DNA from 4 places in the Lysinibacillus sp. RC46 genome. Region 4 is predicted to be linked to each of the others. Evidence: riboswitches for the same ligand, from Rfam matches in the RefSeq annotation. Region 4 holds a riboswitch; each other region holds the start of a gene.
The links. Region 4 has a riboswitch for S-adenosylmethionine ahead of metA (homoserine O-acetyltransferase MetA). Riboswitches for the same ligand answer to the same signal wherever they lie in the genome.

Region 1 (4,221 bases), on a different contig from region 4:
TTAACCGTATCCATATATGCACTAGGTGTAACTATTGGTGCACCGCTTTTAACAGCCTTAACATCGCGCCTTAGTCGTAAAAATGTATTGCTGCTCGTCATGGTGCTTTTTATTATCGGGAATTTACTTGCAGCTCTAGCACCCTCATTCTCATTACTACTTGCCGGCCGTGTTATTTCAGCATTAGCACATGGCGTGTTTATGTCTATTGCCTCTGTAATCGCTGCAGATGTTGTGGCACCTAATAAACGAGCAAGTGCAATAGCTTTTATGTTCACAGGGTTAACATTAGCAACTGTCACAGGCGTCCCGCTAGGAACTTTTATTGGACAAGTAACTGACTGGCGAATGTCATTCATTTTCATTGTTTTAATTGGTATTATCGGGTTAATTAGTAATACTCTGCTTGTGCCGAGTCAGTTATCGAAAGGTAAACCAATATCTATTCGAGATATCGGGAAAGTATTAGGGAACATACAAATGCTATTAATTCTCTTTATTACAGCAATCGGATACGGCGGCGTGTTTGTAGTATACACATATGTTTCCCCTATATTAGAGCAATATATGGGCTACTCACCTCAAGCAATTGTCATTATCTTAGTTGTATTCGGTATCTGTGTTGCTATCGGTAATACACTGGGTGGTCATTTTGCTAATAATAATCCATTACGTTCTATCTTTATTATCTTTATCGGCTTAGCATTAGCACTACTCGGCATCAACTTCTTTTTAGAATCATCAATCGTTGGATTAATAATGGTCTTTATGATGGGGCTATTTATGTTTATGAATGTACCGGGATTACAGCTTTATGCCGTTCAGCTTTCAGAAAAATATATACCATCAGCTATTTCAATGGCTTCAGCATTAAATATTTCAGCCTTTAACATTGGTATTTTTCTAGGATCATACATTGGAGGAATCATCGTTCGCCACCAATCATTAGCTCATACACCTATATACGGATTCGGCATGGTGATGCTTGCCGCAGCTACTACATTTCTATGGTTACTCTTTGATAGAAACAAACTTTGAAGATTTATCGGAACAATTTCAGTTTTTATCAACGGGTGACTCCTTGGGCAGACGAGACCCTGGAGTGAAGCGGTTCATCGGATGCCCCCAGGAAACACCGAAAGCCTTTGTTGTACATAATATATGGTATCAGCATAGGATAGGAGGAATTTAGTTGTATTACAATCCTTATCCGTATTTTGTCTATCCTAATTATTATCCAACATGGGCATGGGCAATGGCCAATCAACCAACTACTCAACAACCTTTTAGACAGCTAGCAATGCCAACAAACCCAACGAATAGAAGTCCATTTCCACCCGTCAATACAAATAGATTGAAGACTTCTGCGAAACGGATCAAAGCTATTATGAAGCAAGCACAGATACTTACGGATAAAATTGATGAATCCGAGCCATTTGCACATGATCTTATGAACGCAGCACAGCAATCAAATAAAACAGAAGTTGAAAAATTAATCACGTCAACAGGCATTACTTTAAAATTCGAAACGAACTATACACCAGATGGATTTCGAATAACATTTACTGATCAAGGCTGTTGTAAGCTAACATTAATTTTGAATTGGTGAAGAGTTGGCCCTTTGAAGAGGGCCACTTTTTTTGCCTTTAGCATCTTTATGAATTTTAACCTTGTATCCCTATTGAACTTGTAAACTATAAATAAATATGCTAAAGTGTTTGTAATCTTTATTTCTGAAAATTCTTATATTGTTTTTTCTTATCAAGAGAGACGGAGGGATTGGCCCTATGAAGTCTCAGCAACCAGCCTATAGGTATGGTGCTAATTCCAATTGGCGAAATTTAGCCTTGAAGATGAGAAGACTTACTTTAGTTGCTTTGCACAAGAGTCCTCTTTCTACAAGGAGGGCTCTTTTTTATTGTTACATCCAAAAATAATTAAAAGAAAGCAGGAAGATATTATGGCAAACGAACTTTTACAAGCAATTCAACTATTGAAATCGAAAGAATGGGTGGATTTAACACATACATTTGGTCCTAATTCGCCCCACTTCTTTATGTTTGATGATGCAAAATTTGAAACATTATTTTCCCATGATGATGGCTTCTTTGCGCAGCAATTCACTTTCCCTGGGCAATACGGAACACATATCGATCCACCTATCCATTTTGTGCGAGATACACGCTATTTAGAGGAATTGGAGCTAAAAGAACTAGTGCTACCACTAATCGTTATTGATAAATCAAAAGAAGCCGAAGTAAATAACGACTTCACGTTAAGTGTTCAAGATATTCTTGACTTTGAAGCTGAAAATGGGGAAATTGAAACAGGTACCTTTGTTGCGTTGCGTACCGATTGGAGTAAACGTTGGCCAGATAAAGAATCTTTCAGCAACAAAGACGCTGATGGCAATAATCATATTCCTGGCTGGGGATTAGAAGCGTTACAATTTTTATTCGGCGAACGAAAAGTAAGTGCTATTGGCCACGAAACCTTTGATACGGATTCAGCAACAGATTTTCGTAAAAATGGTAAGCTAGATGGCGAATATTTTGTGCTTGAGCAAGATACTTACCAAATTGAGCTCATGACAAATTTGGATAAGCTCCCTCCAAAAGGTGCTGCTATTTTCAATATTGTACCAAAGCCTGAGAAAGCCTCTGGATTCCCTGTGCGTTCATTTGCAATATTGCCTTAAAAGATAAAAAGGTCTGATTCACAACCTGAGTAGGTATTGAATCAGACTTTTTTACTTTGGCGAATTCCTTTTTTTGAAAATAAAATAAACGATTAACATTAGTATTAGGAACAATACTATAAGATAAATACTGTAGCGGGATAAATATACCCCAACATAACGCCAGTTCTCCCCAAGTACCTTTCCTAAGGTAATAAAAGTAAATGTCCAAATAACTGCTCCCGTATAGGCAAAGAAAGCAAATTTTTTATAAGGATAATTATTGATAGCCGCAATATATGCTGTAAGATGACGCACACCAGGAATAAAATATCCTATTAATAATAATCCCGGCCCTATTTTTGCAAATAATTTTCTAGTAAAGTCAATTTTCTGTTCAGTAATGTGGATTTTTGGACCGTATTTTTGCAATAACGGTAGCCCAAATCTATAGCCTATATAGTAGCTCAGAGTAATTCCCCCTGCCGCACCTACCATAGCGCTGATTAAAGCTGGAATATGTGCGAGGGTTTCTTTATATACGCTATATCCTACATATGTTAAAAATATCTCATCGGGAAGTGGCAGCCCAACAATCCCGCCAACTAGGATAAGAATGATGCCAAAATACCCGTAATGTTCTATTAGAGATTGCACGTGATGCGCCATAAATCCTTCCCACCTAAAGCATAATGAATTTCTTTTTACAGATAGCTTTATAATAACTCAAAGCAAACAATATTATGAGTATTATGACTTTAATACAATTTTCTCCAGGATTTATTATCACTGCCTTGTAGATTGTATAGATGGAAAAATTATTTCTTTTTAAAAACTTTCTCCAATGTTGTATAGTGGTCGATTCATGCTATAAATCTCATTTCTCGGCTACTACTCTATTAAATTATTTGTAGCTCCCGAAGAGCATAATCAATACCATCCTCAGTTGATTTCTTCGTTATAAAATCAGCGACATTTTTTAATGCTTCACTACCATTGCCCATTGCAATACCAAAGCCGACCTGCTCCAGCATATCGATATCATTATCTCCATCGCCAAAAGCAAGTGCTTCTTCAGGACTCAAGTCGAAATAATCTAGTACAGCATGGACAGCAATAGATTTAGAAACATCATGTTGCAAAACATTTGTAATATACGGGTGCCACCTTTTAAATAATAAATGAGGGAATTTTGAAGTATACTTTTTCTCAATATCCTCATCGCCATATAAACACATTAAGTAAACCTCTTGCGTTAAAATATCTTCATTAATATCAGGAAACTCTAGCAAAGATAATGTTTCTTGCATAGCTTTTAATGTCTTTTCTTCTTGGACGTTATTCATCGATAATTGTTCTGTAAAAAATGATAGACTTTGTTTATTGTCTTCAGCAAAAGCCTTAACTGCGTGGACAATTTCCTTTGCAATAGGCATTTTATGTATTACTCGATCTTGATACTTAACATGGGCACCATTAGCTGTAATAAACGTTTCTATGCCTATGTTTCTTAAATCTTGGCACATTGACAAGGGTCTTCCTGT
Region 2 (4,221 bases), on a different contig from region 4:
CATTTGTTTTATTCTTTTGTAGACAAGCAAAAAGGGTGTGTAAGCTGTCATACTTACATACCCTTTTTTCGATACATTTTATTTTACTGGTACAACTGAGCCTTTCCACTCTTCAATAATGAAGTCTTGGATTTCTTTAGATTTTAATACTTCTATTAATTTTTTAATTTCTCGTTTTGTTTCATCACCAGCACGTACAGCGATAATGTTTACATATGGAGATTCTTTATCTTCAAGAGAAATTGCATCTTTCAATGGATTTAAGCCGTTATCGATTGCGTAGTTAGAATTGATAAGAACTGCATCACCTTCATTATTTTCATACATTTGTACAAGCATTTCAGGAGCTGTATTTGCATCGAATTTGAAGTTTTTAGGATTTTCTACAATATCCTTAAGTTCAGCAGATGTTTTATTTACTCCATCCTTAAGTTTAATTAAGCCCTTAGCTTCTAATAATGAAAGCATACGTCCATGATCTGCAACTGAGCTAGAAAGTAAAATTGTTGCACCTTCTGGAAGATCCTCAAGAGATTTATATTTTTTAGAGTAAATACCGATTGGTTCAATATGAATACCACCAGCGTTTACAAAATCATAACCCTTTTCTTTAATTTCCTTCTCTAAATAAGGGATGTGTTGGAAATAGTTTGCATCAATTTCGCCAGATTCTAAATCTTGGTTTGGTAATACATAATCTTGATATGTTTCAATTTTAAGATCGATACCTTCTTTAGCTAAAATCGGTTTTGCTTTTTCCAAAATAACAGCATGTGGTGTATTAGAAGCACCTACTGTTAATGTTACATTCTCTTTACTATCACCAGCATCAGATGATGAGCTTTTTTCTTCTTTTTTACCAGCACCACAAGCGGCTAGAGCTAGTACTAATACAGATAAAAATAATCCTGTTAATAACTTCTTCATTTTATTACTCTCCCTTTTCCTATATAAAATATGTTAGCGGTATGAAACCGAGATAACCTTTTAGATGTTCATAGTATGATGCTCTTTTTAGCGTTTATCTGTTTTGGTTGTAATTAAGTCGCCAATCCATTGAATAATAAATACTACTATTAAGATTAAAATAGTTGCCATTAAAGTTACATCTGTGCGATTACGTTGGAAACCATCTAAGAATGCTAAGTTTCCTAGACCACCTGCGCCAATAATACCTGCCATCGCAGTATAACCAACAAGTGCTACAGCAGTTACAGTAAGACCAGAAATAAGCGCTGGTAACGATTCGGGAATTAATACTTTCCAAATAATCGTTGACGTTTTGGCACCCATTGAACGAGCCGCTTCAATAACACCTTTATCAATTTCGCGTAAGGCGATTAATACCATTCGCGCATAGAATGGTGCAGCTCCAATAATTAATGCTGGTAAAGCCGCATCTGCGCCACGAATTGTGCCGAGTAAAAATTTCGTAAATGGAATTAATAAGATAATCAATACGATAAATGGAATCGAGCGGAAAATGTTAACGATTGATCCTGTTAAAAAGTTTACAATTTTGTTGGCCCATAGTTGGTTGGGACTTGATAAAAATAATAAGATTCCAATTACTAATCCAAGTATAAATGTGATGACCGTAGAAATTGTTGTCATATACAATGTTTCATACGTAGCGTCCCACATTTTTTCCCAGTCGACATTCGGAAAAAGACTAGTTAGCATTTGTAATCACCTCCGTTTGTACTTCGACTGTATTTAAGTAACTCAGTGCAGCAGCAACATTCGCCTCTGAGCCATCAATTTGCACAATAAGTGTACCGTACGCTCCATTTTTCGTTTGCGAAATATTACCATGTACAATACTTACTTCTACATCAAACTGTTTCACAAGATGTGAAATGACAGGCTGCTCTGTTTTTTCTCCTACAAAGATTAGCTTAACAAGTTGTCCATTAGGGTAATTTTCTTTAATTTGTGCCACTGTTTCCTGTGTTTCCTTCGTATCTGTAATTTGAGAAACGAATTTTTTCGTAATGGCTGCTTGTGGAGCTTGGAATACTTGTAATACTTCACCACGTTCTACAATTTCACCAGCTTCCATAACCGCTACACGATGACAAATCTTACGGATAACGTGCATTTCATGTGTGATTAACACAATCGTTAGACCTAATCGTTCGTTAATATCGACAAGTAGATCAAGAATAGCATCTGTTGTCTCCGGATCGAGTGCAGATGTTGCCTCATCACATAACAATACCTCTGGGTTGTTAGCAAGTGCACGAGCGATACCTACCCGTTGTTTTTGTCCCCCCGAAAGTTGTGATGGATATGCTTTTTCGCGCCCTTCCAAGCCAACTAGTGTAATCAATTCATTCACACGTGCTTCCCGTTTGGCCTTTGGCACACCTGCGATTTCTAATGGGAAAGCGATGTTTTCGGCAACAGTTCTAGACCAAAGTAAATTGAAATGTTGGAAAATCATACTAACCTTTTGTCTAGCATCCCTAAGCTTTTGTCCCTTTATGGACGAAAACTCTTGATTGTTAACCGTCACCTTACCAGATGTAGGCTTTTCTAAACCATTTAACAAACGAATCATTGTACTTTTACCAGCGCCACTATAGCCGATAATGCCGAAAATTTCACCTTTATTAATAGAAAGGTTGACGTCTTTAACTGCTGTTAATTCGCCATTCGTAGTTTTGTATTTCTTCGTAATATTTTGAAGATTGATCATAGCGAATTCTCCTTTTCTTATATCAATTATGCCTCGGCATAATTGTTGCTGTCGCTTCGCTTTCGCACAGATAAACATTACGTCCGGAATCGGCTTTGTGCTTAGGCCTGCAGATGTTTTTTGCGCGAAAGCGTAGTGCTAACGCAGCAACAGCAGCACCGATGCAGGTCAGTTAGCCATTATCGCATGGATGCGATGGTTTTAGGCTAACATCCTCTAAGCACTCCTTTTCGATTCCAGGACACCCGCTGAAAGAAATTAAAAAACCCCTTCACTTAAAGACAAGTAGAAGGGGTCACGTACATATACGCTAAACCGTTCTCTCATCTGTCAAAGATAAATCTTTGGGTGATTTGGCACCTTTTCACGTTTGTGATGGTTGCCGGGCTTCATAGGGCACTTCCCTCCGCCGCTCTTTATAAGAGTTCGATATATTTATTGTTTTTTTAATATATTTGTTACTTTACCATGTGATTAATATTCAGTCAATTAGTTTTTTAACAATTCGTATAAATATGGTACGGATTGGAAGGCATAAACCTTTTCTATCACTTCTCCGCCTTCACATACGAGTAAACATGGTACACTTTCGATTTTATTATCATAAGCTATTTGCTCTATAAAATTAATATTCGCCTTACCAACCTGTAGCTGTGGCAGCAATTGCTCAATAACCGCCATCATTTTCGATGCAACTGCGCACGTTCCACACATTGGCGTATATAAATAAAAGGCAGCCTTTTCACCGGACTGGATAGCCGTGTTCCACTGCTCTTTTGACCATTCTTCCATCTTTTTTCACGCAACCTTACAAAATATATTCATTATGGATTGAGAAATGTGCACGAAGCAATATCGCCGCTAACACTTTCCTCGGAGTTGTCTCAACTTCCTTATATGTTGGCATCGTACGTAAATGCTCAGCCTCTGGATAATGTCTGTCCATTAATGCCCGTAGCTTATTACCTGATGTATCTGCATCAAAAAATGTATAAAGCTCACAACCCTCATATGGATCGAGTAGCTCTTCTAATTGATGCACACCAATTGTACCATTTGTACAAAGTATTTTTACGTCTTCATTTAAAATAGGTTCGATTTGAAGTTTATCCGATCGGCCTTCGACAATTAAGCATTTTCCCTCGAACATCACGCCACCCCCATTTAGACATATCCCTTATAATTCATTATATCAACAAACCTTGTCGTTGATACAGTTAGATACCTATTAATAAGGGAATATACTTGCATTTACCTTACCAACTATAGTGGCAGGATGGTTAAGATAAAAAAAAACGTCGGTAGTTTCCGACGTTTTTCTGATCAATTATGCCTCGACATAATCGCGTCAGGAATCGGCTTTGTGCTTAGGCCTGCACGACGCAGGTCAGTTAGCCGTTATCGCATGGATGCGATGATCTTAGGCTAACATCCTCTAAGCACTCCTTTCCGATTCCATGACATCCGCCGGAGGCTTTAACTTCTTTTAGCTGATGTTTGAACACTCGCTGAAAGAAGTT
Region 3 (4,221 bases), on a different contig from region 4:
GTAGGAAAACTATAACTAACTACTCAGTGAGAAAGGATAGGATGGAATGAATATTGGGAATAGTGTTGCGCTTATTGTAAGTCTGATTTTTTCAAGCATTTTGGTTCGGGCAATATATCGCGTTTTTGTGAAAAAGAAAGTACCTACTATGACCTATACACCATATGATGATGCCATGAATGGTAGAGGTAAACATGACAATTAAGTGAGTGGTTACAAACATCAAACAGTAAGCTGCAGGCTTCATGTAACTAATAGTATAAAATATGAGAATCTACTATTATTTCAATAAGAAATAATAGTAGATTATTTTTATTTTATCAATGATAAGATTTACGAAGGAATTTTATCCTGTATTTGGTATTATTTAATCAAGGGACAGTCAATAATTTTGTGTAAATGACAATCCAACCTTTTCGTATAGATCAAAGAATGATTTTGTTTTTAGGAAGGTTAGTTTCAGACATAGCCGAGGTTGATTATGTAGGTACAGCCCTTACTTTTCAAATGTGTATTGGTTTCTTACTTACTATATTTTCAATAAATCTAATCCCTATTATACTGAGGATCATTGGATGGGAGTGGATCTTTACAATATTAGCGATTGGACCTATTCTTGGAATTGGATTTATGTTCAAATATAGACGCTACGAAATAACTAATGAGAAAGTGTAATTGTAACTTTTAAGTATTATCTCTATCACAAAAAATGAATAGCCTCAAATAAAAAATCCAATCGTTTTGATTATTTCTTTCAAAACAATTGGATTATTTTAATGGTAAAACAATATTTTTTTTTAAGTGATGAAGCTCAGGCTTTCTTTTCTTTCGGGTATCCGATGAGGATAGCAATGGTTCCGCAAATTCCTATAAGGACTGGATAGAAAGAGTATTGCAGCATGCTCACTGGCGATATTCCGGCTACGCTTGCGGCTGCCAGGAATTGGGCTCCGTATGGCAGTAGACCTTGGATCGTACAGGAGAAAATATCTAATATACTTGCGGATTTTCTCGGCTCAATCTCATACTGTTCAGCAATATTTTTTGCAAGTGGACCAGCAATTAAAATAGCAATCGTATTATTGGCCGTAGATAAATTTGTTAAACCCACTAGGCCGGCAATGCCAAATTCAGCACCTTTTTTCGATTTAATCCTTTTTGTTGCAAGGTGAAGTAGAAAGTCAATCCCTCCGTTAAACTTAATAACCTCCACCATTCCAGCTATTAATATCGCAAGGAATGCCATTTCATACATGCCTGACATTCCTTCGCCGATCTTTTGAAAAAGGCTCATTAAGTGATAGCTGCCATCCGCTAAGCCAACAGCCCCGGCAAGAACAATCCCAGATGCCAGAACAAGGAAAACATTCATTCCAGCTAACGCTAAAATAATAACCAAAACATAGGGAACAATTTTTACCCAACTATAGCTTAAATGCTCCACTTGTGCAGTTTCACCCATTGTGATAACTCCTAAAATAAGGCTCGTTACAATAGCTGCCGGCAACACAATCCAAAAATTCACCTTAAATTTATCCTTCATTTGTGCACCTTGTGAACGAACGGCAGTAATTGTTGTATCTGAAATAAAAGATAAATTATCGCCAAACATCGAACCGCCAACAATCGCTGCCATTACTAAAGCCATGGAAAGGTCGATATGCTCGCTTATCCCAACTCCAATTGGAGCCAGTGCAACAATCGTTCCCACCGATGTACCCATTGATAGGGAGATAAAGCAGGCGATGATGAACAAGCCTACGACAAGTAAGTTTGGCGGAACGACCGATAAAGCAAAGTTTACAGTGGAGTCCACTGCCCCCATGCCTTTTGCTACCGCTGAAAAGGCACCAGCCAAGAGAAAAATAATGACCATCAGCATGACATTTAAGTTTCCTGCGCCTTTGCAAAAAATATCAACCTTTTGCGCAAACGATTCTTTTCGATTCATTGCCAAAGCCACAGCGCCTGAAATAGAAATGGCTACAATGACAGGGAAGGCGTAAAAATCACCTGTAATAACCCCTGAACCAATAAATAAAATTAAAAAAACAACAAATGGGATCAGCGCCCATGGATTCTCTTTCTTCATGTCTACCTCCAAAAAATAAAATTGGACACGTCTTTTGTCCATTCTTTTTACGATAAAAAGGCCTCTTCTTGTAACAACAAGAAGAGGCCTTATATCTATAAAACACTCCTCTTATCTATCAAGCCTTTGCCTGCTGGATTTGGCACAGTAACTTAAATCATAAGTTCCGCTGCCGAGATTTCATCGGGCCAGTCCCTCCATCTCTCTTGATAAGAAGCAAATATATTATTTTTTTCACAATAATAAATATTATAATAAAAAGTCGATTTTTGCAACATATTTTTAATCAAGCTTGGTTTAAAAGCTATATTAATTAAGGAAATTGAACAAGTAAGAGGTTTAGAGGATAGGAAAGCGTGAATTTTTGGTGTCGCTGTTTTTACGCAGCACAACTTGATTTAACAACTGAAAGGGGGAAAAAGGAGGCGCCCTTAGAATTGGAGGGGCGCCTCACCTAAAACATTTGTGGTAAAAATTCCGTCATAAAGCGTTGATTTTTACGTAGCCATATTTTTAAAATCATACGATGTGTTAGGAGGCGTTGTCTTTTTTGTGGTCTAGCCTTTGCTTCTATTAAACTTTGTAGTAGAGTGCAGGTTTCTGTTGCCAATCCTTGAGGATCAACGAGGACGTCAAGTTTATAATCAATTAACTGAGTAGCCTGAACCTTTGCAAGTAATTGTGCAAAGCGAGTATTCATTTCTGGAAAGTTTTCTTCTAGTTCTAAGTCGATTAAAGTATATAATGTTTGTTCAATTTCAGCTTCGAGCGCTTGTAATTGTTCAATGGACGGCTGTGTCAAAAAATCACCTCTAGTATTTCAAAAATGCTGCTACACAAGGACAAAGCCAAGTGCCGCGAAAAGTAAACCGAATAAAACTGTAGTGCATATATAAATAATCGCTTGCCTCCATTTTTTCTGCTCTAAGAGTTGCAAACATTCAAAACCAAATGTTGAAAAGGTCGTATATGCTCCTAAAAAACCAAGCCCTATAAACTGCCAAATCCAATCATTTGGATGTAATGCAAATAGAAAGCCAAGTGCAAAAGAACCCGTTATATTAATAAAAAATGTTGCCCATGGGTATGTATGGACAATCAATCTTCCTAGATAAAATCTTGTTAGTGCACCCAAAAATCCACCGATACCAATCATTATCATACGAAGCGCCCCTTTGCTAGTTTAAATCCTAGCCATGCACAAGCTAAACCGCCAAAAACACTTACAAAAATATAAAGAACGGCTTGTAGCCATTTACTATCCTGCAAAAGTAATAGCGTTTCTAAAGAAAATGTTGAAAAGGTTGTAAAAGCACCAAAAAAGCCAGTACCAATTCCTATAATAACAGGTGTTCGCTTTGTAAACGTTGTAAATAGCCATGCTAAACAAAAGCAGCCAATTAAGTTCATACAAAGTGTCGCAAATGGAAAACCACCGTTATTTGAAAGTACTAGACCAAGGCTATATCGACAGATGGCACCCAAAAATCCGCCGATTCCAACAGCTAAAAATGATTTCAAAGTAAAGACTCCTTATTAAAATGTCTATATTAAAAAGTGTATCATGAGATACCCATTTTAGATAATAGTTAGGCGTTAAATTAAAGTTGGGTGATAAATTAAAAAAGTTAGGCGATAAATTTAAAAATTAGGGCGATAAACCTTGAAATTGTTCCGATAAATTGATTTGGACCCTATCGAACTAGCTTTGTTCGACAGGGTCTTCCAGCGATGTTTCAATAACATGTTTTAATTGAAAAATAGAAGATTGTTGACTTTCGCTCTTCTTGAAAATAAAGACAGTTTCTATTATTTCGTTTAACTGCGGCAAACCATAATAGTAAATGTTGGAGTAGTAGTAAAGGTTAATTAGTTAACACAGCCAATCGTATTGTCTATTTGTAGGAATCAAGGACACTTCTTACCGATTTTAGTTCCTTCATCGTAAAAGGAACTTGATTCTTTTAGCCACTCTGCCATCGCACGTGTATACATATAGCATCTGCTTCACACAAGTAGTGTAACAGATGAACTTGTTTCTGCTGTTGCAATCATGTCATAATTTATTACTATGATTGATTATTAACATTGTCAATGACAGTATCGAAGTCTTTATTGGAATCGACACT
Region 4 (4,221 bases):
ATTGATCGCGTATGTTTCGTAAATTTCACGTTCCATTGGATCTTCCACTTCATACACTTCAATTTTGAAAATTTCATTACGGTGATTTTTCATCGGTGACACATTGTCCTCGAAATGCTTTTTAATACGTTGACGAATTTTACGTGCTTTACCGACAAATAATAGTTCGTTCTCTTCATTGTAGAATAAGAAAATACCACCGTTTTCACGTGTGATTTTATGGAAATCAATAAAACCATGGTACGGTGTGATTGGTACATCACCTGGCTTTAAATCTTGTTCGCGTTGGCGAATTACTAAATCTGGTTTTGGAAATTCAATTTTAATCAAAGTATTCACGTTCCTCTCTGTTACTAAAGGTATATGTTAACATAAGTACAGCATGTTTACCATCAAATAATGAATGTAAACATTCAAGATTAGTGTTAAACAAATTACATAATGACATGCATGGTTAATAACAAAATATTCTATGTATTATTGATATTCTTAATTGTTCATGTTACAATTCTTTTTAATTAAATAATCTCATCATGAGAAATTGAGGGATTGTTTTAGAAACCCAGTCGTACCAAGGGTTTGAAGTACATGATAAGATGTTGGGTAGATTAAAGTTTATTTGTTATTAATAATACACTTCTTATTGTCTATTAATTTAGATGAGGAGAGGTGTATTTTTTTATGCTGTTAAAGTTTGCTTATGATGATTTTATTGCAGACAGAAAATTCAACAATACGACTCAAGCAAGTATCAATAGTTACAAATACATGATTAAGCCGTTCATCGACAAATATAATTGATAGGATTATCTAAAAAAGAGAATATATGTTTAATTTTGAAATTTATTCCTGAATTTTACGTATAACAATTAGAGGGGGGATATAACTTGGCTAATAAACAAAAAAATCCAATTCCATTTTTGAAAAAAACTTGGGTGTCTTCTATTGGTGTATTTTTATTGTCACAGATAATCTTTATTACGTGTGAAGCAACAGGATGGATACCTAATTATAGAGATATTGGCGGAACGTTTATTGGAAGAATTACGGAATCTTCAATTTTCAAAGAGTGGTTTACTTTTTATGAAACACCAAATTTCAATTTACTTACTATCTTTTTTGGCATCTTTCTTGTGTTTGGAATAATAGAGGCGATAAAAAGTGTTTTTTCACCAAGGTCTACATAAGTAAAGACTATAGCAAAAGTATCACTAGGGTGTAAAGATAAATAACTAAACTATAATTTCCCTAAAAACATAATGACATGCATGATTAATAACAAAATATTCTATGTATTATTGATATTCTTAATTGTTCATGTTACAATTCTTTTTAATTAAATAATCTTATCATGAGAAGTTGAGGGATTTGGCCCGATGACGCTTCAGCAACCTCTAACGAAAGTTAGAAAGGTGCTAATTCCAGCAAAGGATTTGTCCTTTGAGAGATAAGAGTGAACGTGGAAAAATCCTTCTCATTCTATCTCAAATGGAATGAGGAGGATTTTTTAATTTCATCGAAAAAGAAGACTTAATGAGTTTTGAACAGGGCCTGTGCATGGAGACTAAGGCCCAATTGATTTTAACTAGAGAGGGGAATGCAAGATGCCAATTAATATTCCGAAAAACTTACCAGCTGGAGAACATTTACGTGAGGAAAAAATCTTCGTAATGGAAGAGGACAGAGCGAAAACTCAACAAGTTCGTCCGTTAAATATATTAATTTTAAACTTAATGCCAGAAAAAGAAAAAACAGAACTGCAATTACTTCGTTTATTGGGGAATACACCATTACAAGTGAATATTACATTTTTAAATACAGCTACGCATGAATCAAAAAATGTTAGTAAATCACATTTACAGTTATTTTACACGACTTTCAATCAAATTCGTCATCGCCGCTATGATGGCATGATTATTACGGGTGCACCAGTAGAAAAAATGGAATTTGAAGAAGTGAACTACTGGCAGGAAATTTCTGAAATTATGGATTGGTCCAAGACAAACGTAACATCGGTTTTACATATATGTTGGGGTGCACAGGCAGCGTTATATCATCATTACGGTATTGGTAAAATTGGGCTGCCTGCTAAATGCTCAGGTGTATATTCGCATGTTATTACGGATTTAACAGTGGACTTAGTACGTGGCTTTAGTGATTCATTTACTGCACCACATTCACGTTATACATCCGTATCAATTGATGAAGTACTTAGCCATCCCGATTTACGATTACTATCTTATTCTGAAGATGCTGGTGTTTTCATTGTGCAATCTAAGGATAATAAAAACATTATGATTACTGGTCATCTTGAATATGATGCAACAACTTTAGCTGATGAGTATAGTCGTGATGTTGCGAAAGGATTAGATATTGATGTACCAGTAAATTATTTCCCACATGATAATCCTGCAAATGAACCGATTAATACTTGGCGCGCCCATACACATTTATTATTCTCGAATTGGTTGAACTACTATGTTTACCAAGAAACACCATACGAATGGGATTTTGTCGATCAGATTGAATATCATATTTAAAACCGCTCAATTACAATAAAGAAAAATGATGACTTTGATATTTCAGGGTCATCATTTTTTCACGCCATTATGCTGTTAATTTTCTGATGAATTTTTATTTCTATCACTGCTTGGAGTATTGCCGGTATCGCTATCATTCTGTGTAGTATTGTTGCTACTATCACTCTGCGAAGGATTTTCGCTGTTACTTGCACTTTGAGTAGAATTATCGTTATTACTACTACTTTCATTTTGAGTAGTATTACCGGCATTGCTACTACTTTCATTTTGAGCACAATTATCAGTATTACTATTACTTTTTTGTGTAGCTTTTCCGCCATTGTTACTTGCACTTTGAGTAGAATTATCGTTATTATTACTACATTCATTTTGAGTAGTATTACCGGCATTGCTACTACTATCACTTTGAGTAGAATTATCGTTATTACTAATACTTGTACTTTGAGTAGCATTTCCGTCATTGTTGCTACTTTCGTTTTGAGTAGAATTATCGTTATTACTACTACTTTCATTTTGAGTAGTATTACCGGCATTATTGCTACTTTCACTTTGTGTAGCATTTCCACCATTACTGCTACTTCCACTTTGAGAAGAATTCCCGCCATTGTTGCTACTATTACCCTGAGTAGAGTTTTCGTCATTACTATTACTTTCACTCTGTAAAGAGTTTCCGCCATTGTTGCTACTATCATTTTGAGTAGAATTACCGTTATTACTACTACTTTCACCTTGTGTATCATTTCCAGCATTGCTACTGCTATCACTCTGTGAAGAATTATCGTTATTAGTATTACCTGCACCTTGAGTAGCATTACCGTTATTACTACCATTTTCATTCTGTGTACTACAATTACTTTTTGTATTATTACCGTTGATTTTGCGAATCTTCGCGACAAGTAGTAAAACTAATGGTAATAAGATAGCGAAAATAAAGGAAAAAATAGGCCAGGTTTCTTTATTGTAAATTTCTGAATGAATGATACTAGGATGAACAATTTGTGAAAGTCCAAGGATAATCATTCCGAATGGAAAAATGAGCGGTCGATGATTGTTAATTTTACATATTTGTGCGATGCCGATGACCCCAGCGTAAAAAAACATAAAAGTTTTAATATAAATTGATATTATCCACATTGCTGCCATAATAACTTCAATACGCTGCAAAAAATTCCCGATTGAAATTCTTTGGGCTAATGAATAGCTAGGAAATGTCCTAGAAGCAGTATTTGTTGGACCTAGGACAAGGATAGCCAGTGTGATGATAGCAATTAAGACAATCCCTCCAAGAATTGTGCCAATGTAAAAACCTTTTTGGGCTGATTCATGGACGTTAACAGAAGAAGGAAAAATCATTAACAATATGACAAGTGGCAATGAAAAAATACTCATTAATCGAATAATACTAAAGAATAATGATTTTGCTGGTACTTCCATTATTGGCTGTAGATTTTCCATATGGACGGATGGTGAAATACAAACTACAAAAAAAATAAAAATTAAAATAAACATTGCGAATAGTATTTCTGCAGAACGGGCAAAAACTTCAATTCCTAGAAATGCTGCATAAATAATGATAATACTGAACAGAAAAGCAAAGGCCATCATAGGTGTTTCTGGCATAATTTCTGTTTTCATGAAAATGCCAATGAAATATAATAATTCACCAGCAGAAAGAAAGGAT

Region 1: linked by a shared signal. The riboswitch ahead of ABH966_RS07480 (cyclase family protein) and the one ahead of metA (homoserine O-acetyltransferase MetA) in region 4 are both predicted to bind S-adenosylmethionine.
Region 2: linked by a shared signal. The riboswitch ahead of ABH966_RS10600 (methionine ABC transporter ATP-binding protein) and the one ahead of metA (homoserine O-acetyltransferase MetA) in region 4 are both predicted to bind S-adenosylmethionine.
Region 3: linked by a shared signal. The riboswitch ahead of ABH966_RS25590 (Na+/H+ antiporter NhaC family protein) and the one ahead of metA (homoserine O-acetyltransferase MetA) in region 4 are both predicted to bind S-adenosylmethionine.

Annotation. Positions count from the first base shown of each region.
Region 1 is NZ_JBGCCF010000006.1:92,711-96,931, forward strand. Features, by position in the region: gene ABH966_RS07470 (MFS transporter) at 1-1,038, shown strand, start outside; gene ABH966_RS07475 (YuzC family spore coat inner layer protein) at 1,193-1,609, shown strand; SAM riboswitch class I at 1,756-1,860, shown strand; gene ABH966_RS07480 (cyclase family protein) at 1,961-2,698, shown strand; gene ABH966_RS07485 (DedA family protein) at 2,750-3,346, opposite strand; gene ABH966_RS07490 (Cof-type HAD-IIB family hydrolase) at 3,577-4,221, opposite strand, start outside.
Region 2 is NZ_JBGCCF010000009.1:113,949-118,169, forward strand. Features, by position in the region: gene ABH966_RS10590 (MetQ/NlpA family ABC transporter substrate-binding protein) at 79-927, opposite strand; gene ABH966_RS10595 (methionine ABC transporter permease) at 1,015-1,683, opposite strand; gene ABH966_RS10600 (methionine ABC transporter ATP-binding protein) at 1,673-2,701, opposite strand; SAM riboswitch class I at 3,022-3,126, opposite strand; gene ABH966_RS10605 (thioredoxin family protein) at 3,191-3,493, opposite strand; gene ABH966_RS10610 (toprim domain-containing protein) at 3,510-3,851, opposite strand.
Region 3 is NZ_JBGCCF010000049.1:10,804-15,024, forward strand. Features, by position in the region: gene ABH966_RS25585 (DUF3951 domain-containing protein) at 47-205, shown strand; gene ABH966_RS25590 (Na+/H+ antiporter NhaC family protein) at 812-2,092, opposite strand; SAM riboswitch class I at 2,201-2,308, opposite strand; gene ABH966_RS25595 (hypothetical protein) at 2,547-2,894, opposite strand; gene crcB (fluoride efflux transporter CrcB) at 2,925-3,254, opposite strand; gene crcB (fluoride efflux transporter CrcB) at 3,251-3,613, opposite strand; gene ABH966_RS25610 (VOC family protein) at 4,162-4,221, opposite strand, start outside.
Region 4 is NZ_JBGCCF010000004.1:165,556-169,776, reverse strand. Features, by position in the region: gene ABH966_RS05610 (nucleotide excision repair endonuclease) at 1-330, opposite strand, end outside; gene ABH966_RS05605 (YfzA family protein) at 888-1,187, shown strand; SAM riboswitch class I at 1,344-1,454, shown strand; gene metA (homoserine O-acetyltransferase MetA) at 1,605-2,540, shown strand; gene ABH966_RS05595 (endospore germination permease) at 2,616-4,221, opposite strand, start outside.